One region of the Achromobacter sp. JUb104 genome, then DNA from elsewhere that is predicted to be linked to it. Evidence: riboswitches for the same ligand, from Rfam matches in the RefSeq annotation. Region 1 holds a riboswitch; the other holds the start of a gene.
The links. A riboswitch is a leader RNA that binds a small molecule or an ion and turns the genes downstream of it on or off. The one in region 1 is predicted to bind glycine.
Positions count from the first base shown of each region.

Region 1 (10,158 bases):
ATGGCGGCCTTGGTGGCTTTGCGCCATCCGTCATTGATCGCGGCGGTGGCGATGCACTCCGGGCCGGTGGTGGGCGACGCCCACAGTGCCACGGCCGGCATCAGCACCATGCGGCGCGGCTCGGTCAAGCCCTTGCTGCCGATGCTGGCAGCCGTGTCGGACCCGGCCGTGTTTCAACTGGGCATGCCCGCGCTGATTCTTCAAGGCCAACTGGACCCTGCGGTAGCGCCGCGCAACGCCAAACAATTGTTCGAACAGTTCCGCGCGCTGAACGACCTGCGCCCCGAAGACGTGCCGGTTGAGCGCGTGCTGGGCTTGGGCACCGACAAGGCGTATCGCCGGGTGGACTTGCTGCGCGGCCGTAAAGCCGTGTTGCGCCTATGCGAGATCACGCGGCTGGAGCATGCCTGGAGCGGGGGCGACGCCTCCGTGAAATACCACGCCCGGGGCGGGCCGGATGCGTCGGCGCTGGTGTGGCGGTTCTTCCAGGGCTTGCGCCGCGTGGGTGCGGGCCAGCCAAAATCCTAGGCAGGATTGTTCCGATTTCGGGAATGGATATGTCGAGGTCGGGCGCCAGGGAAATGGCATCCGGCGGCGGTAAGATCGCCGCATCCCTGGCGTTTGCCGCCTTCCGCGCGCGCCAAGCAGACGAACCCCTTTGGAAATTCCTGCCATGACGCTTTCTGTTTATCAGGCATCCGTGCCCGTGTTCATCCGCGGCTTGACCGTGCTGGCCAGCTTGCTGGAAAAAGGCCTGGCCCATGCCGAGGCGACGGGCACCGACCCCGCCGAGCTCGTCAACGCGCGTCTGGCGCCCGACATGTACCCCTTGTCGGGGCAGGTGCAGCGCGCCAGCGATGCGGCCAAGTTCACCGTGCAGCGCTTGTCGCAAGGGCAGGCACCCAAGTTTCCCGATGAAGAAACCACGTTTGCGCAATTGCAGCAACGTATCCAGGACACGATTGCCTATTTGCAAAGCGTCACGCCCGAGCAGTTCGACGGCGCCGAGGACCGGCAGATCGTCATCAACTTCGGCGACTTCAAGCCCGAGTTCAAGGGCGACACGTATCTGCTGAGCTTTGCGCTGCCAAACTTCTATTTCCACGTGACGACCGCCTACGCGATCCTGCGCAATGCGGGCGTGAAGCTAGCCAAGCTAAATTTCCTGGGGCCGTACCCGCAATAAGTAGCGCGCAGGGGCAGGGCACACGCGGGGCGAGGGCGGGGCGAACGCAGACCGTGCAGACCTCCGTTTGCCCGCCGCCTGCCAGGCAGGTTTACTTCTTGGCGGCGTCGCCGCAACCCGACATCTCGCCCATCTTGGCCATGTTCTGCTGGATTTCTTCGGGCGTGTAATCGAACTTGTGTGTGGCGATTGACCAGCGGTGTCCAAACGGGTCCACCACCTGGCCGTAGCGGTCGCCCCAGAACATATCTTCGGCCGGCATCGCCAGGGTGGCGCCGGCGTCCACCGCTTGCTTCATCGCGGCGTCTACGTCGTTGACGTACAGGTGCAGCGTGACGGGCGTGCCTTTGAGCGCCTTCGGCCCCAGGCTGCCCCATTCGGCAAAATCATCCATCAGCATCAGCACGGAATCACCGATGCGCACGGCCGCGTGCATGATCTTGCCGTTCGGGCCGGGCAAGCGCGCCAGCTCCTCGGCGTTGAAGGCTTTTTTGTAGAAGGCGATGGCGTCGGCAGCGCCTTCGCAGATGATGTGCGCGGTCAGCGTGTGCATGCCGGCGGGAATGGGCGTGGTGGCGGGCGTTGCCATGATGCGTCTCCGAAAACTGTTGAGTGATGGATGGGGGACGGAGCGGCGTCACGAGAGGCTTTACCGGTGGGTCCCTGCCTATACGACGAACGGACAGTGCCGATATCGACACGCCGCGCCACTTTTTTTATTTGCTTACCAAAGTGCTGAATCCGCCCCAGCACATCCGCTTGAAATCGAACACGTTTTCGCAACCGCTCATATTGGCCAAGCGGGGGTCGGCCATGACCAACGGGTTGATGCGGTCGCGGTCGGCCTTGCTTGCATACAGAATCCAGGCGAAGACTGCCGTTTCCCCATCCTTCACGCCTGCGGCTTCCGCAAACGAGCGCATGTTTTCACCGCCCGGTTCATCGGCCACGCATTCGCGGTAATCCAGCGCGCCATGATCCAGCCAAACCACCTTGGCCTGTTCTGCCATCTTCTTGTAGTCGGCCAGATTGGCCTTGGGCACCGGCAGCAAGAAACCATCTACGTATTCTTCCATCGCACACTCCTTTGGTCGCTGTTGTTGTATCGGCGGGGCGCGCCCGCTGGCCACGCCTGCCGCCGTCCGGCCTCCCAGGCCGTAAACGCCACTTTATCGGGATAGACGACGCTTTCAGATAGGGGATTGCGACATTCTTGCGGGTAGATTGCGTCAACGCGCGGGCGTATGCTTAGCGTCATGAAAAACGTCGCGTTTCTTCTGCCCACGGGCACCAACATTGCGTCCCTGGAAACCGCGCGCCACGGCTTCCTGGTGGCCAATAACTATCTGGCCGCGCAAGGGCGCGAACCCCAATTCCACGTGCGCACCCTGGCGCTCACGCGCGAGGTCAGCCTGGATGAAGGGCGCATCAAGGTGCAGGCCGATCTGGTGCTGGCTGATGCGCCGCAGATCGACATCTGCATCGCGCCGCCCTTGTTGGGCACGGTGTCCGACGTGGTGCAGTCCAACCGCGAGCTGATCGATTGGTTGTCGACCCATCATCGCAACGGCGGCGAAGTGGCCAGTTTGTGCGTGGGCGCCGCGTTGTTGGCCGCAGGCGGCATGCTGGACGGACAGCAGGCGGTGGTGCATTGGGTGGCGCAGAACCTGTACGCCAGCCTTTTCCCGAATGTCCGCTGGATCAGCGACCGCGTCGTCATGGCCGAGAACGGCGTCTACACCAGCGGCGGCGCATTTTCCGCGGCGCATCTGGTGCTGCACCTGATCGAAAAATATACCGACCGCGACACCGCCATCTGGTGCGCCAAGTACTTCCAACTGGACTGGAGCCGTCAGAGCCAATTGCCGTTCGCGGTGTTCATGGGCCAGAAGGCTCACGCCGACGAGGTGGTGCGCGCCGTGCAGACCTATATCGAAGGCCGCTACACGGAAAAAATCACCGTGGAAGATTTGGCTGGCCGCCATGCCATGGGACGCCGCACGCTGGAACGGCGCTTTCGGCAGGCCACGGGCAACAGCATCGTGGAATACCTGCAGCGCGTGCGCGTGGAAGCGGCCAAGAAACGCTTGGAAAGTTCGCGCAAGAGTGTGGCCGAAGTCATGTATGAAGTGGGCTACAACGACACCAAGGCGTTTCGCGATATTTTCAATAAATACTGCGGCATGTCGCCGGTGGGATATCGCGGACGGTATCAGTAGAAAATCGGACTCCTCTTACAGATGTTCGGGGCGCTCTCGGCCTATCCTTGATGCGTCGCGGCCTGACTCCCAGGCCCGGGAGGCAAGCCGACATGAGCATCAGCGTGACCCACGACGATCCCCGCTACAAGACCCTGAAAAAGGGCTTCAACCTGCGGTGGCCCGCCCAGCCCGAAGATGCGGCCGCGCGCATCGAACTCTGTGAAACACCCGATGACGCGGCCCGTGCCCTGTCCCGCATCGTGGCGCAGGGCAAGCGCCCCACGATACGTAGCGGGGGCCACTGCTATGAGGACTTCGTCTCGAACAATCCGGGCGGCGCCATCCTTGACCTCAGCTTGCTGGACCGCGTGCCTCCGTCATCCGACGGGCTGCTGCGCATTGCCGCCGGTTCGCAAAACTGGAACGGCGACCTGGACCTGTACAAGCGTCATGGCGTGTCCTTGCCCGGCGGCTCTTGCTATTCGGTGGCGGCGGGCGGCCACATCACGGGCGGCGGCTACGGCCTGCTGTCGCGCCTGCAAGGGCTGGCGTGCGACTGGCTGAGCGCGGTCGACATCCTGACCGTGGACGCGGGCGGCAACGTCGTGCCGCGCACCGTCGACGCCACGCGCGACGCCGACCTGTTTCGTGCCTGCCGAGGGGCGGGCGGCGGAAACTTCGGCGTGATCACCAGCTATGGTTTTGCCACGTTGCCCCAGGCTCCGCGCGAAGTGGCCATCGCCACCGTTGCATTCGACTGGGCCGGCATGACGCCCCGGCGCTTTGCGCAACTGCTGGACATCTATGGCAGCTATTGGGAAACGCGGGGCAGGGCCGCCGACACCTGGGGCATGTTCTCGTTGCTGAAGCTCACGCATCAGGCGGCGGGGCAGATCGTGATGATCGTGCAGTTCTGCAACCCCGACGGCACTTGCCGAGACCTGACGGTGCTGCAAGATTTTCTGGACCGCTTCCGTGCCTGCGCGCCGGTTGCCGCGCGGGCCACCACGCCAGGCCTGCCACGCCCGCGCATGGGCGGCGACCTGCTTTGCAGCGAGCCGCACACGGTTATCCGCTACGACTGGCTGGCGGCCACGCAAACGCTCAATGGCTCGGGCCCCAACCAGCGCGGCAAATACAAGTCCGCCTACATGAAACGCAACTTCAGCGTGCACGAGTCCGCGCGCATTTACACGCATCTGACTCGCGACATGCCCGGCGCTGACCTGCGCCAGTCGCTGTTGCAGGTGGACTCTTACGGCGGCGCCATCAACCGGCCCGAACGCCTGCGCGACACCGCCGTGCATCAGCGTGAATCGGTCATGAAGCTGCAATACCAAACCTACTGGACCCATGCCGACCAGGACGCCATCCATTTGCGCTGGATGACGGATTTTTACCGCGACGTGTATACGGACCCGGCGGCCCCTTCGCCATTGTCGGGATTCGCGGGCACGCCGTATCCGGGGGATAGGTATCAAGGCTGCTACATCAACTACCCCGACCGCGACATGCTCGCGCATGATTTTTGGCCGCAGTTGTATTACGGAAAGGGCGAGCTTTATCCGTTCCTGCAACAGGTCAAGCGCCGCTACGATCCGAATAATGTCTTCCACCATGCGATGTCGGTGCGCCCGTGATGACGCACGATTCGCCTTGCCGGAGCCTGCCATGAACACCTTCTTCAGCGCGCCGCGCAGATCCTTCATCCAGCTTGCCGGTGGTTTGTCGGCCGCGAGCGCGGCGGCGCCGTGGCTGTCCGCGATGGGCGCGTCGGCATCGGCCCCATCTTCCACATCCCTTACATCCCCCGCTGATCCCGCCGGCTTTGCCTATGTGGGCACCTACACGCACGATGCGCCGGGCGGCACGGCAGGCGGGCCACCGTCCGCGGGCATCCACGTGTTTGCGATGCGCGCGCAAGGCTGGCGGCTGGTCCAGGTAATGGAAAGCGACAACCCGTCCTATCTGGCCGTGCATCCCACGCGGCGCTTTCTGTACGCCATCAACGAGATCGAACACTGGCAAGGGCTGCCCCGGGGCACGGCCGAGGCCTACGCCATTGATGCCGCGGATGGCAGCTTGCGATTGTTGAACCGGCAGCCCCTGTCCTTATCCAGCACCGCGCCAGCGCACCTGGCGGTATCGCCCGACGGCAAGCATCTGGTCACTGCGCAGTACCTGGGCGGCACCTACAACGTGCTGCCCATCCAGCGCGATGGTTCGTTGGGCGCGGTGTCAGGCATCGTCAAGGAAACCGGCTCTGGCCCGCGTCCCGAACAGCAATCCGCCCACCCGCACATGGTGCTGTTCGACCCCACCGGCCAGCGCGTGCTGGCTACTGACCTGGGCAGCGACCGCATCAATGCGTTTACGCTGGCAGACGGCAACTTGTCGCTCTCCGCGCGCACCGAACTGCCTGCGGGCAGCGGGCCACGCCATCTGGCGCTGCATCCCGACGGCGCGCTGCTGTATGTCGTCAATGAGCTCGATGCCAGCGTGTCGTGCTACGGGTATGACTCCATCGCGGGCCGTGTGCTGGAACACCGCCACACCGTCCCGGCCACGCCGGCGGGCTTTACTGGCACGGCCAACGCGGCGTCACTGCTCATTCATCCATCCGGCCGCTATCTGTATGTGTCTACCCGCCGCGTCCAGAACGATCATCCGCAGGCGGACAGCATCGGCGTCTTTGGCATAGGCGCGGACGGCGCGCTCACGCCGCTGCAAGTCTGGACGGAAGGGCTGCGCTTTCCGCGCGCACTGACCATGGCGCCGGACGGCGGCGCCTTGTACGCGCTGAACCAGAAAGGTGATTCGATCCTGCGCTTGCGCATCGATGCCGCAACGGGGCGCCTGGACAACCCCGACGTGGTGGCCCAGGTGCCCACGCCGGTGTGTCTGGTGTTCGCCTGAGCCTTCATACCCATTGGCGTCATTGCATCCATCGCGGCTATCGCAGCCGTCACAACTGCCGTAGTCGCCTCAGACACCGGGGAACCCCTCCGCCCGCTCAGCGTCGAACCGTTCATGAACGCCAACCCTGTCTTGCGCTTCATCAGGCGCATCGTCGTACTTTCCTTGTTGGCCGCGCTGGCCGTTTGGGCGTGGCCCCGCCTGCCCGATGCTGCGCGCGCGCCGTGGCATATGGCGCGGCTTGCGTGGCAAGAAGCGCCGACGTCATTGCCCGTGCCGGTGCAGGGTGTTTCCTCGCGACGCCTTTCCGACACCTGGGGCGCCGCGCGGTCGAACGGCCGGCGCCACGAAGGCATCGACATCTTTGCCCCCCGGGGCACGCCCGTGCTGTCCACCACCGAAGGCGTCGTGATGCAGGTGGGCACGAACAACCTTGGCGGCCAGGTGGTATGGGTGCTGGGCCCCGGCCGCCAACGGCATTACTACGCGCATCTGGACGGCTACGCCGACATTGAACGCGGGCAATTGGTGGCGCCGGGTGATGTGCTGGGTTATGTCGGCAATACGGGGAATGCCCAAGGAACCCCGCCGCATCTGCATTATGGAATTTATGACGGCGGGGCCATCAACCCGTATGCGCTGTTGGTGACCCAGAAAACGCCGCCCTGACGCTTTCCGTCAGCACCTGCGCCGTCGCCGCCGATAAGGTCCAGCCCAAGTGCCCATGTCCGGTGTTGTAGAACACTCCCGGGCGTTTGCCCGGCCCCACACGCGGCAGCATGTTGGGCGTCATGGGGCGCAGGCCGCACCACGGGACGACCCGCGATGTCATCACGCCGGGGAAATGCTTGCGGGTCCAGTCGATCAGCGGTTGCACGCGCTCGGCACGGATGTCCAGGTTGAAGCCGTTGAACTCGGCCGTGCCGGCTACGCGGAAGCGGTCGCCCAGGCGGCTGGTGACGATCTTTGCGGCTTCGTCCAGCAAGCTGACGTGGGGCGCGGCTGCGCGGCTGTCGGCGTCGTCCAGGTGCACGCTGATCGAATAGCCCTTGACCGGGTAGATGTTCAACCTGTCGCCCAGCAGCTTGGCGAATTGTCTGCTGGCGGACCCCGCGCACACCACGATGGCGTCGGCCTCGTGCGGTTCGCGTTCGGTGCCGCCGTTGCGCAGTACGTCCAGCCCGTAACCGCCGTTGTGCGGGCGGATGGCGCCGATGTCGGCGTCTTGCACGAAGCTCACGCCACGGCGTTCGCAGGCGCGGGCCAGGCCTCGGGTGAACTTGTGGATGTCGCCTGTGGCGTCCGATGGCGTGTAGAAGCCGCCGTGGCATCCGGTTTGCAGGGTGGGTTCGATGGCGCGGGCTTCGTCGGCCGTCACGGCGTAGCGGTCCAGGCCGCCGGCTTGCAACAGCGTGTTGGCGCGGTGCGCCGCCTTGAAGCTGTCGGCGTCATGGTAGATGTGCAGGATGCCCCGGCGTTCCAGGTCGAAGTCGATGCCTTCGGCCTCGGCCATGTCGAACAAGTGCTGGCGCGCCTGGATGGCCAGGCGGGTAGTGGCGATGGTGTTGTCGCGGTAGTTGGGAATTTGCGCCATGAACTGCGCCAGCCACGAATACTTGTGCCAACTGAACCGGGGGTTCAGCAACAGCGGCGCGTTTTTGCGCAGCATCCAGCGCAGCCCTTTGAGAATGGTGGCGGTGCTGTTCCAGACCTCGGCGTTGCTGGCGGACAGTTGGCCGCCGTTGGCGTAGGACGTTTCCATGGCGGGATAGCGCTGGCGGTCGTAGACGGTGACCTGGTATCCCAATTTGCACAAGGCATAGGCGGACGTGACGCCGGTGATACCGGCGCCAATGATGGCGATGCGGGGCATGGTGGCTCCAGAGGGTGTGGCCGCAACCAATACGGATGCGGCACCCCATCTGTCTTTGATACCTGAGAGCTTCACCCGGCCGACGGGTGCGGCGGGGTTCCCCTTCGGTGGGCGCGCACGGCGCCTCTCTCCAGATTGTCTAGACGCGCGCAGTCCTGTTGCCTGAGAGTTTCCGGGGCGGTTGCTCCGTCGGCGCCGGCCGCAAGGGCCAATCTCTTCTACGCGGTTTTGAATCGACGGGGTAGAGAATAGCCAAGTTCCTGTCGTAATTGATTCAGGGTTAGTACTATGTCGCGTTCGCCGCCTGCGTTGTTGGACCGGCGCAAACCAAGAGGACGATAGGAATGACGTTTCACGCCGCGCGACGCGCCGTCTTGCAAGCCCTGGCTACCGTGGCCGGCGGCGCTGTGTTTTCTTTGGTGGCCGTGTCCGGCGTTCAGGCGGGCTCGTCGCCTATGAAGGCTGATCAATCCGCCACCTCGGGCCAGCCCGTACGTGCCGAGCCGGTGCCTCCTGGCGCCGATATCGACGACGCCGTGCATGCGCTGATGCAGGAGTACGACGTTGCCGGTCTGGCCATTGCCGTCACGCGCGATGGGCACCATGAGTTCCGGAACTATGGCGTGGCCTCGCTGCAAACGCACACGCCTGTCAGCCGCGACACGCTGTTCGAGCTAGGCTCCATCAGCAAGACCTTTACCGCCACCCTGGCAACCTATGCCCAAGCGTTGGGCAAGCTGTCGCTCTCCGACAGCCCGGCGCGCTTCTTGCCGACCTTGCAAGGCACGGCATTCGGCAAACTGAACCTGATCCACCTGGGTACCCACACGGGTGGCGGCTTTCCCTTGCAAGTGCCGGACGTTGTGACGGACGACGCCCAACTGATGGCCTACCTGGCCGCGTGGACGCCGCGCTACGCGCCGGGCACGTACCGCACCTATGCCAACCCCAGCATCGGCATGCTGGGCGTGGTGGCGGCCAAGAGCCTCGGCCAGCCTTATGCTGAAGCTATCGAGAAGACGCTGTTGCCCAAGCTGGGCTTGTCCAACACGTATATCCACGTGCCGGCCGCCAAGATGGGCGACTACGCGCAGGGCTACAACAAGCAGAACGCGCCCGTGCGCGTGAACCCGGGTGTGCTGGCCGACGAAGCGTACGGCGTGAAGACCAGTGCCAGCGACCTGATCCGTTTTGTGGACGCGAACATGGGTGTGGCGTCTGCCCCGCGCGAATTCAGCGCCAAGGCCGCGCGGGAAGCGAGGATTGCCAAGCGCGTCATTGGTGACACCGTAATTGCCAAGGCGCTGGCGGATACGCACGTGGGCTACTACGACCTGGGTCCGATGACGCAAGACCTGGCGTGGGAACAACTGGCGTACCCGGTGACGCTGGAAGCGCTGGTTGCCGCCAATGCCGGCACGATGAACAGCCAGAGCCAACCGGCCAAGGCCTTGACCCCACCGCAAGCGCCGCGCGCCGATGTGTGGATCAACAAGACCGGTTCCACCAACGGCTTTGGCGCCTACGTGGCGTTCGTGCCGGCCAGGAAGGTCGGCGTGGTGATCCTGGCGAATCGGAATATTCCGAACGAAGCGCGCGTGCGCCTGGCGTATCGCATTCTTGAGGCGGACGCGCACTGAGGGCTTGGCTAGCGCGCACCACCCGCGCGCGGCAATAGCCCCATCACTTCCAACCGCTTGCACAACTGTCCCAGGCGCTCCATTTTGTAGGCATCCACGTCTACGCCGGCGTAGTCGTAGAAGCCTTTGCCATCTCGCAGCCCATTGCGGCCTTGTTCCATGTTGCGGGCGATGACGTCAGGCGACGCGAAGCGCGGGCCGATCTCGCTTTCAAGGTAGCGCGACGCGTAGTACAGGATGTCGCCGCCACCCCAGTCGATGAATTCCAGCAAGCCCAGCACCGAAAAGCGCAATCCGAATCCCAGGCGCACGGCGGTGTCGATGTCTTCGGCGCTGGCCACG
Region 1 is NZ_JANUEY010000001.1:607,205-617,362, forward strand. It holds gene M2361_RS02780 (PHB depolymerase family esterase) at 1-528, shown strand, start outside; gene M2361_RS02785 (DUF1993 family protein) at 674-1,186, shown strand; gene M2361_RS02790 (VOC family protein) at 1,278-1,775, opposite strand; gene M2361_RS02795 (DUF1428 domain-containing protein) at 1,903-2,262, opposite strand; gene M2361_RS02800 (GlxA family transcriptional regulator) at 2,431-3,405, shown strand; gene M2361_RS02805 (FAD-binding oxidoreductase) at 3,498-5,027, shown strand; gene M2361_RS02810 (beta-propeller fold lactonase family protein) at 5,059-6,303, shown strand; gene M2361_RS02815 (M23 family metallopeptidase) at 6,418-6,972, shown strand; gene M2361_RS02820 (D-amino acid dehydrogenase) at 6,929-8,176, opposite strand; glycine riboswitch at 8,317-8,407, opposite strand; gene ampC (class C beta-lactamase) at 8,521-9,816, shown strand; gene M2361_RS02830 (3-hydroxybutyryl-CoA dehydrogenase) at 9,825-10,158, opposite strand, start outside.

Region 2 (10,158 bases), on a different contig from region 1:
GTGCCGGCGCTGAAGCCGTCGGACGCCTTCGCGCGCATGGCGCACCGCGAGGTCGAGCGCGTCGACATCGACAAGCTGGAAGGCCGCGTCACGGGCGTGCTGTTAACCCCGTATCCCCCGGGCATTCCGCTGTTGATTCCGGGCGAACGCTTCAACCGCACCATCGTGCAGTACCTGCAATTCGCGCGTGAATTCAACGAGCGCTTCCCCGGCTTCGAAACCTATATTCACGGCCTGGCCGATGAATTGGGTCCGGATGGCGAAAAGCGCTACTACGTTGATTGCCTGATCGAAGAATAAGACCCGGCGGGTCTGGAGTCCTGATGTTTGATGTAGCCGTACTCGGCGCCGGCGCCGCTGGCATGATGTGTGCAGCGGTAGCCGGCCAGCGCGGCTTGCGCGTGGTGCTGGTCGACCACACCGAGCGCCTGGCCGAGAAAATCCGCATTTCGGGCGGCGGCCGCTGCAACTTCACCAACATCGGGACCGGACCCGCCAATTTTCTGTCCGATAACCCGCATTTCTGCCGCTCGGCACTGTCGGCCTATACGCCGCAGGATTTTCTGGCGCTGATGAAGCGCCATCACATCGCCTGGCACGAGAAGCATCGTGGCCAGTTGTTCTGCAACGATTCCAGCGAATCCATCATCGACATGCTGCGCGCCGAGTGCGACGCGGGCAATGTGCAGTGGCGCATGGGCTGTTCGGTGGCCGAGATCAGCCATGGCGAACAGGGCTTCGAACTGCGCACCAGCCAAGGCGTGATCCGCGCGGCCAAGCTGGTGGTGGCCACGGGCGGCATGGCGATCCCGCAATTGGGCGCTACCGACTTTGGCTTGAAGATTGCGCGCCAATTCGGCTTGAAGGTGGTCGAGCCGCGCCCCGCGCTGGTGCCGCTGACCTTCGACCCAGCGCAATGGCAGGCGCTGTCCGAACTGTCGGGCGTGGCGCTTGAAGTGGGCCTGCACACGGGGCAGGGCAAGACCCGGGGCGAATTTCTGGAAGACCTGCTGTTCACCCATCGTGGCTTGTCCGGGCCGGGCATCTTGCAGATTTCCAGCTATTGGAAACCGGGCGAGCCCATCGTCATCGACCTGGCGCCGGGCCGCGACCTGGCCGAAGAACTGCTGGCTTCCAAGTCGGGCAACCGGCAGCAATTGCATACCGTACTTGCCGGGTTATGGCCCAAGCGGCTGGCCGACCGCTGGCTGCATCTGGCGGAGCAGGGCGGCAAGCCCGGCCTTGCCGCGATGCGCCTGGCCGACGCGCCGGACAAAACACTGCGTGCGTTGGCGCAAGACATCCATCAATGGACACTGGTGCCCAGCGGCACGGCCGGCTACAAAAAGGCCGAGGTGATGCGCGGCGGCGTCGATACACGCGGCCTGGACCAGAAATCCATGCAAGCCAAAACCACGTCCGGCCTGTATTTCATTGGCGAAGCCGTGGACGTGACGGGCTGGCTGGGCGGCTACAACTTCCAATGGGCCTGGGCTTCGGGCGTGGCCTGCGGCAAGGCGCTGTAGTTGGTGTTGTAGTTGGGTGTTGCCGTCATCGCTGTGATGAAGCAGTGATGGCGCGGTGATGGCGCGCTAATGTTGCGGTAATGGCCCAACATCCACGCCGTCATTGTTTTATCAAATAAAAATACATATCATTTATGTTTTCGATTTCGACTGGCACCTTTCGATGCAAAGGCACCAATCCCACGGAGACATGCATGCCCTATACCCTTCCGACGCTGCCCTACGCCTATGACGCCCTGGAGCCTCACATCGACGCGATGACGATGGAGATCCACTACAGCAAGCATCATCAAACCTACGTCACCAGCCTGAACGCGGCGCTGGATGGCGCCGGTATCAGCACGGAAGAACCCGTTGAAGCCTTGGTCGCGCGCCTGGACCAATTGCCGGAAGCCATACGGGGCGCGGTCCGCAACCATGGCGGTGGCCACGCCAACCACAGCTTGTTCTGGTCCGTGATGTCGCCCGAAGGCGGCGGTGAACCCGATGGCGCGCTGGCCGCCGCCATCGACGCCGAACTGGGTGGCCTGGCCGCCTTCCGCGAGGTCTTCACCAAAGCCGCCTTGACCCGCTTCGGCAGCGGCTGGGCCTGGCTCTCGGTCACGCCCGCCGGCAAGCTGGTCGTGGAAAGCAGCGCCAACCAGGACAGCCCGCTGATGCAGGGCAACACCCCGATCCTGGGCCTGGACGTCTGGGAACACGCCTATTACCTCAAGTACCAAAACCGTCGCCCTGAATACATTGGCGCCTTTTACAATGTCGTGAATTGGTCCGAAGTGGCTCGCCGCTATGCGGCTGCGAAGGGCTAAGCCCGCTCTGTGACGGAGGCAGCCGCCCCATGAACACCTTCAGTCGTCATCGCGTGCGTCCCGCGGCCACCAGCATCAGTGTCTGGACGCTGGCGGTTTTGGTGTCATGCCTGGCTTTGCACCAGTTGTGGGCCTATCTGGATGTGCGCGCGCCGCACGTGGCTGACGCATTGCTGGGCGGCCTGGTGGCCGCCGCCGCCACCGCGCTGGGCACCTTGCCCATTCTGTTCGCCCGCACCATTCCGCAAAAGGTCCAGGACAGCATGTTCGGCTTCGGCGCCGGCGTCATGCTGGCGGCCTGCGCGTTTTCGCTGGTGGCCCCGGGCATCGCGGCGGCCGAAAGCCAGGGCATGGGCCCCTGGGGCGCGGGGCTGACGGTGGGGGCGGCCATTCTGCTGGGCGCCGCCGTGCTGCTCATCATGGATCGCACGCTGCCACACGAGCACTTCATCAAGGGCCGCGAAGGCATCGAGTCGCGCCGCATTCGCCGGGCCTGGCTGTTCGTCATCGCCATCACCTTGCATAACCTGCCCGAAGGCCTGGCCATCGGGGTCGGCTTTGCGGGCGGCGATCCGGTGGCGGGCACCGCGCTGGCTACCGGCATCGCCATCCAGGACGTTCCCGAAGGGTTGGTCGTGGCGGTGGCGTTGCTGGCAGCCGGCTACACGCGAACCTTCGCCGTGGCGCTGGGGATGTTGTCGGGGCTGGTCGAGCCGCTGGGCGCCGTGCTGGGCGCCGCCATCGTCGGCTGGTCAGCGTTGCTGCTGCCCTGGGGCCTGGGCTTCGCGGCGGGCGCCATGCTGTTTGTCATCAGCCATGAAATCATTCCCGAGTCGCACCGCAAGGGGCACGAGGTCTACGCCACGTGCGGGCTGATGCTGGGCTTTGTGCTGATGATGCTGCTGGACACGGCGCTGGGTTAGTTTCGGCGCTGGCGTCAAGCTGGGCGCGGGTCCCGGCAGCGGTTTGCCCAGGGGCCGAGCCCCGAAATCGCGCTTTTCCGGGGCTTGTTTTCGTTGTATGCTTGGCGCCGCTGTCACGCATGTTTGCGGGAGAGAGCGGCCGTTTCAGTGGGCCGCCGCCGAAGGCGCAATTCGCCCAGAATCGCTCAGGTAACCGATACCGCACATGCTTGCCCCGTCCCGGTTTTTTCACCGTGTGGATGCGGCAAAACAGTACTCTGGAGAGACCTGGCGCCGCCCCGAAATTCGGGACACAGCGAGCAGCCCAGGCGCCGAAGGTGCAAACCCGCCACGCGCGGGGCAACTCTCAGGCAAAAGGACAGAGGGGCGGAAGATTCAGCCGATGCCGTGCAAGCGCAATCAGCCTTGTCACGACCGGCATTCCGTAACCCTGGCAAAGCATTGCCGTCCCGGAGTTCTCGCGCATGTCCGCAACCCTCAAACGCACCCCGCTGGCCGACGAACACATCGCCTCCGGCGCCCGAATGGTCGATTTCGGCGGCTGGGACATGCCCTTGGCCTACGGCTCGCAGCTTGAGGAACACCACGCGGTGCGCCAGGACGCCGGCATGTTCGACGTGTCGCACATGCTGAACGTCGATGTTGTCGGCCCCGACGCCTACGCCTTCCTGCAACGCCTGGTCGCCAACGACGTCGCCAAGCTGACCGTGCCCGGCAAGGCGCTGTATTCCTGCATGCTGAACCCGCAGGGCGGCGTCATCGACGACCTGATCATCTATTTCTTCGCCGCCGACGAATGGCGCGTGGTGGTCAACGCCGGCACCGCCGACAAAGACGTGGCCTGGATGCAGCGTGTGAAGCAGGCCGGCAATTTCGACGTCGCCATCACCCCGCGCCGCGACCTGGCCATGGTGGCCGTGCAGGGCCCCAACGCCCGCGCCAAGGTCTGGGCCGCGCGTCCGGCCTGGCAGGCCGTCTCCGAACCCCTGACGCCTTTCGTCGCCGCCCGCGTGGGCGACGACACGCTCGTCGCGCGCACCGGCTACACCGGCGAAGACGGCTTTGAAATCGTCCTGCCCGCCGACGACGTCGTGCAATTGTGGCGCGACCTTGCCGCCCAGGGCGTGCGCCCGGCGGGCCTGGGCGCGCGTGACACGCTGCGCCTGGAAGCCGGCATGAACCTGTACGGCCAGGACATGGACGAGCTGACCCAGCCCGACCAGGCCGGCCTGACCTGGACCGTGTCCTTGAAGAACGCCGAGCGCCGCTTCATCGGCCGCGACGCGCTGGAACAATTCGCCACCCCCGCCGCCTTTGTCGGCCTGAAGCTGCAAGAGCGCGGCGTGATGCGCGCCCACATGGCCGTGCGCACGCCGGCCGGCACGGGCGAACTCACCAGCGGCACCATGTCGCCCACGCTGGGCGTGTCGATCGGCTTTGCCCGCCTGCCGCAAGGCGTGCGTCCGGGCGACACGGTCGAAGTCGATATCCGCGGCAAATGGGTGCCCGCCCTGGTCTGCAAGCTGCCTTTTGTCCGTAACGGCAAAGCCGTCGAACACTCGTAAACTCGAAGCTTCGCGCGACCGGCCGCCTGCCTACACGCACGCGGCGTTCGCGCGAGGCGCGCAACACCATTCATCTACCCCGTATTCCCTAGAGGATTTCCCATGAGCCTGCCCACCGATCGCAAGTACACCTCGTCCCACGAATGGGTCAAAGCTGAAGGCGACGTGTTCGTCGTCGGCATCACCGACACCGCCCAGGACCAATTGGGCGACCTGGTTTTCGTTGGCGACGTGAATGTCGGCGCCAAGCTGAAGGCGGGCGAAACCGCCGGCGTGGTCGAGTCGGTCAAGGCCGCTTCCGACATCTACGCCCCGGTCGACGGTGAAATCGTCGCTTTCAACGACGAACTGGAAAACAACCCCAGCCTGATCAACGAATCGGCCTTCACCACCTGGATCTTCAAGATCAAGCCGGTGAACTCCGCCGACGCCGACAAGCTGCTGGATGCCGCCGGCTACGAAGCCGTCGCCAACGGTTAAGCCGGTTCGAGCCGGGCGCGCCGTCCTCGTGGCGCGCCCGGCTCGCGAAATGCACCACCACCCCGAGATCTCTCCATGTCGCGCGCCCTAGACACCCATACCGACTTCATCCCCCGCCACATCGGCCCGTCCGACGCCGACCAGGCCGCCATGCTCCAAGTGATTGGCAGCGCCAGCCTGGACGCCCTGATCGACGAAGTCGTGCCCGCCAAGATCCGCAGCCAGGCCCCGCTGGCGCTGCCGCCCTCGCGCAGCGAACCCGACGTGCTGGCCGAGCTGAAGCAGATTGCCGGCCGCAACAAGGTCTTTCGCAACTACATCGGCCAGGGGTACTACGGCACGCAGACGCCCAACGTCGTGCTGCGCAACATTCTTGAGAACCCCGCCTGGTACACGGCCTACACGCCGTATCAGCCGGAGATCTCGCAGGGCCGTCTTGAAGCCCTGCTGAACTACCAGACCATGGTCGCCGACCTGACCGGGCTGGACATCTCCAACGCCTCGCTGCTGGACGAAAGCACCGCCGCCGCCGAAGCCATGACGCTGGCTCGCCGTGGCGCCAAGTCGCAAAGCCCGGTGTTCTTCATTTCGCGCCACGTGCATCCGCAGACCATTGAAGTCGTGCGTACGCGCGCCGAAGGCCTGGGGCTGGAAATCGCCGTCGGTGACGAGGCCGAAGGTCTGCCCGAGTGCTTTGGCGTGCTGCTGCAATACCCGCACAGCACCGGTTCCGTGTCCGACTACCGCAAGCTGGCTGAAGCCGCCCACGCGCAAGGCGCCGTGGTCGCTTGCGCCACCGACCTGCTGGCGCTGGCTCTGTTGGCCGCCCCGGGCGAGTGGGGCGCGGACATCGCCATTGGTTCGGCGCAACGCTTCGGCGTGCCGTTCGGCTTTGGCGGCCCGCACGCCGGCTTCATGGCCTGCAAGGATTCCTTCAAGCGCAACATGGCCGGCCGTTTGGTCGGCGTGTCGAAAGACGCGCAAGGCAACCCGGCGATGCGCCTGGCGCTGCAAACGCGCGAACAGCACATCCGCCGCGAGAAGGCCACGTCCAACATCTGCACGGCGCAAGTGCTGCTGGCCGTGATGGCCGGCATGTACGCCGTGTGGCATGGTCCGGAAGGCATCCGCCGCATCGCCCAGCGCGTGCAGCGCAGCACCGCCATCCTGCGTGGTGAACTGATCAAGCTGGGCGTGAAGGTCGTGAACGACACCTTCTTCGACACGCTGTTGCTGGAAACCGGCGCCGCCACCCCGGCCATCCTGACCGCCGCCGAGTGCGAGCACATCAACCTGCGCCGCGTCGATGGCGCGCGCCTGGCGGTGTCGCTGGACGAAACCGTCACCGTCGCTGACCTGCAAGCGCTGGTCAACGTGTTCGCCGCCGGCCTGGAACGCGACGACGTCGAACTCGACATCGACGCGCTGGACGCGGCCGCCGCCAGCGGCATTCCCGCATCGGTCGCGCGCGAAAGCGCCATCCTGAAGCACCCGGTCTTCTCCAGCGTGCAGTCCGAAACCGACATGCTGCGCTACCTGCGCAAGCTGGCCGACAAGGACCTGGCACTGGACCGCACGATGATCCCGCTGGGTTCGTGCACCATGAAGCTGAACGCCACGGCCGAGATGATCCCCATCACCTGGCCCGAGTTCGCGCTGATCCACCCGTTTGCGCCCGCCTCGCAAAGCCAGGGCTACAACGAACTGATCGACCGCCTGTCCGCCGCGCTGTGCGAAATCACCGGCTACGACAACATCAGCCTGCAACCCAACTCGGGCGCGCAGGGCGAATACGCCGGCCTGCTGGCAATTCGCGGCTACCACCAGGCCAACGGCCAGCATCAGCGCAACGTCTGCCTGATCCCGGCTTCGGCCCACGGCACCAACCCCGCGTCGGCCCAACTGGCCGGCATGGACGTGGTGGTGGTGGCGTCTGATTCCAACGGCAACGTCGATCTTTCCGACCTGCGCGCCAAGATCGAACAGGTGGGCGACAAGCTCGCCGCGCTGATGATCACCTACCCGTCCACGCACGGCGTGTTCGAGGAAGCCGTCACCGAAATCTGCGACCTGGTCCACCAGGCCGGCGGCCAGGTCTACCTGGACGGCGCCAACATGAACGCGATGGTGGGCGTGGCCCAGCCGGGCAAGTTCGGGTCCGACGTGTCGCACCTGAACCTGCACAAGACCTTCTGCATTCCGCATGGCGGCGGCGGCCCCGGCGTGGGTCCCGTGGCGGTGCGCGCGCATCTGGCGCCGTACCTGCCGGGCGTGGTGAACGAGCAGGGCAAGCTGCCTGGCGACGCCAAGGTCGGCCCGGTCTCGGCCGCGCCGTTCGGCTCGGCCGGCATTCTGCCGATTCCGTTCGTGTACATCGCGCTGATGGGCGCCGACGGCCTGCGCCGCGCCACCGAAGTGGCCATCCTGAACGCCAACTACATCGCCACCCGCCTGCGCGACCACTACCCGGTGCTGTACGCGGGCCGCAATGGCCGCGTGGCGCACGAGTGCATCCTGGACGTGCGCCCGCTGAAGGAAACCAGCGGCATCAGCGCCGAAGACATCGCCAAGCGCTTGATGGACTACGGCTTCCACGCGCCCACCATGAGCTTCCCGGTAGCGGGCACGCTGATGGTCGAGCCCACGGAATCCGAGGGCGTGGCCGAGCTTGACCGCTTCATCGACGCCATGATTTCGATTCGCGAGGAGATCGCCCAGGTCGAACGTGGTGAACGTGACCGCGACGACAACGTGCTGAAGAACGCGCCGCACACCGCGCAGATGCTGCTGGCCGAAGAATGGCTGCACGATTACCCGCGCCAGCAGGCCGCCTACCCGGTGGCGTCACTGCGCGAGGCCAAGTACTGGCCGCCGGTGGCCCGTGTGGACAACGCCTACGGCGACCGCAACCTGGTCTGCGCCTGCCTGCCGATCGAAGCTTACGCGTAACGCAATGGCGATAAAAAAGCCTCCATCGCAAGATGGAGGCTTTTTGCTGGGCGTTTGCCCGATCGGGTATCAGCCTTACTTGGCCGGCGCTGCCTGCACTGCCGTGTTGAAGTCTTCGGCGATGCTGATGAAGGTGTTCAGCAGGATCTGCAAGTTGTCCTTGCCGATGCCGCCTTCCGCGTTCATGTCCATCTGCAGCACGGCCTGGTTCTTGTCGTCCAGATAGGCGCGCGTCCAGCGGTATTCCTGGTTCCAGCTATTGATGGCCTTCAGCGGCATCGGCTTCTTGGTCTTGTACGTGGCCGTCATGACCAGGTCCAGGCACTTTTCGGTGAAGTCGTTGCACAGGAACTCCAGGCGCAGCTCGCTGGCGCCGGTGTTGCCGGCATCCAGCAGCAGCACGGGGCCTTCGTTGCCATCATGCTTGTTGGCGGTGATGCCCATGTCGTCCAGCAGGCTGCTGATGGTGTCCAGGTCGAAATCCTGCATCACGCCGACGGCGGGCGTTGCGTCCGCGGCCGGTTCTTCCTGGCCCATATCCGGCATGGCTTCGTCATCGTCGTCCATGCCGCCCATGCCGGTGGCGCCCAGCAGGCCGCTGAACAGCTCGTCGGCGGGAATTTCCTTGCCGTTCAAGTTACCCATGCCTTCAGCGAACGTGAACTTGCCGACGATGTTGTCGCCGTCGTTCTTGCCCACGTTCAGCATTTCGGCCATGCCGGCCATCTGGCGCACGCTTTCGTCGGCTTCTTCGGCCGCTTTTTCAGGCGTCAGGCCTTCTTTCTTGATCGCGTATTGCGCGGCCAGATCCTGCACCATCGGCTTGGAGATGATCAGCGTGGCGTCGATGCGCTTGATGGCCTGGACGGCGATCTCTTGCGGCGTCAGGTTCTTGATGTCGGCCGGGTTGGCCAGGTCCAGCGTGAAGTTCAGCTTGCTTTCGCCCTTGGGCGTCTTCCAGCTGATGGGGTCGATGCTGAACGACGGGTTGCCCGCCAGCAGCTTGCCGCCGGCGTCCAACATCGTCTGGATCTGCTCGTCCTTCAGGCCTTCGTCTTCGGTTTGCGCCATGATTTGGCGCAGCAGCTGGTTGTAGGTGTCGGACAGTTGCTTGACGGCCTGGCCGTCCAGCTTGGCCAGCTTGATCACGGCCTGGCCGTTACCCAGCGCCACGTCGTTCACGGTGATGTCGCCCGTTTGATAGGCGGCTTGCACGTTGATGTTCTTGTCGTCTTCGGCCAGCTTCACGCCGTAGCCGAAGTTGTCCAGCGACAGCTTGATGTCGTCGCCCTTGCGGGTGACGTCGATGCGCTTGATCTTCAGATCGGAGTCGCCCATGGACACGCCGAACTTGCCCATGCGGCTGTTGACGTCCATGGTCATGCCGGTGATGGCCATGACGACGGGGTCATTGCTCTTCGAGCCGTCGATGGCCAGCTTGTCCATCACGCCGTGCGCGGTGACGGCTTCCAGCGAACGGTCGAACGTGCCGGTGATCAGCATGCCGCTGAAGTCGATCGAATTGCCTTCCAGGGTCGTCGACACCGGCGCAATCTTGGACGTGGAGCTGGTGGTGCCGCTGTAGCTGATCATGGCGTCGCTGATCAGGGGCGAGACGTCCTTGGTCAGGGCGAACACTTCCTTCAGGTTGTCCGTCTTGGCGATTTCGGCGTGCACGAAAGCCAGCTTGGGCGCGAAGGCGCCGCGCGACAGCGCGGTCTTGGGGAAGGGGCCGTGTTCAATGACCGCGTCGAACTCAATCATGCCGGCGGGCATGTCGTCCAGGGTCTTGTCGTTCTTCACGAGCGACAGGCCGTAGCGCGCCTGGGTCGAGAACAGGCTGCGTTCGTACTTGATCTGGTCAATGCGCAGACCGAACAACGGCGTCAGCTTGGCCAGCTTTTCG
Region 2 is NZ_JANUEY010000002.1:771,196-781,353, reverse strand. It holds gene M2361_RS15460 (arginine/lysine/ornithine decarboxylase) at 1-300, shown strand, start outside; gene M2361_RS15455 (NAD(P)/FAD-dependent oxidoreductase) at 324-1,526, shown strand; gene M2361_RS15450 (superoxide dismutase) at 1,721-2,335, shown strand; gene M2361_RS15445 (ZIP family metal transporter) at 2,365-3,258, shown strand; glycine riboswitch at 3,375-3,470, shown strand; glycine riboswitch at 3,506-3,630, shown strand; gene gcvT (glycine cleavage system aminomethyltransferase GcvT) at 3,723-4,823, shown strand; gene gcvH (glycine cleavage system protein GcvH) at 4,926-5,303, shown strand; gene gcvP (aminomethyl-transferring glycine dehydrogenase) at 5,379-8,252, shown strand; gene M2361_RS15425 (DUF945 family protein) at 8,328-10,158, opposite strand, start outside.
Region 2: linked by a shared signal. The riboswitch ahead of gcvT (glycine cleavage system aminomethyltransferase GcvT) and the one ahead of M2361_RS02820 (D-amino acid dehydrogenase) in region 1 are both predicted to bind glycine.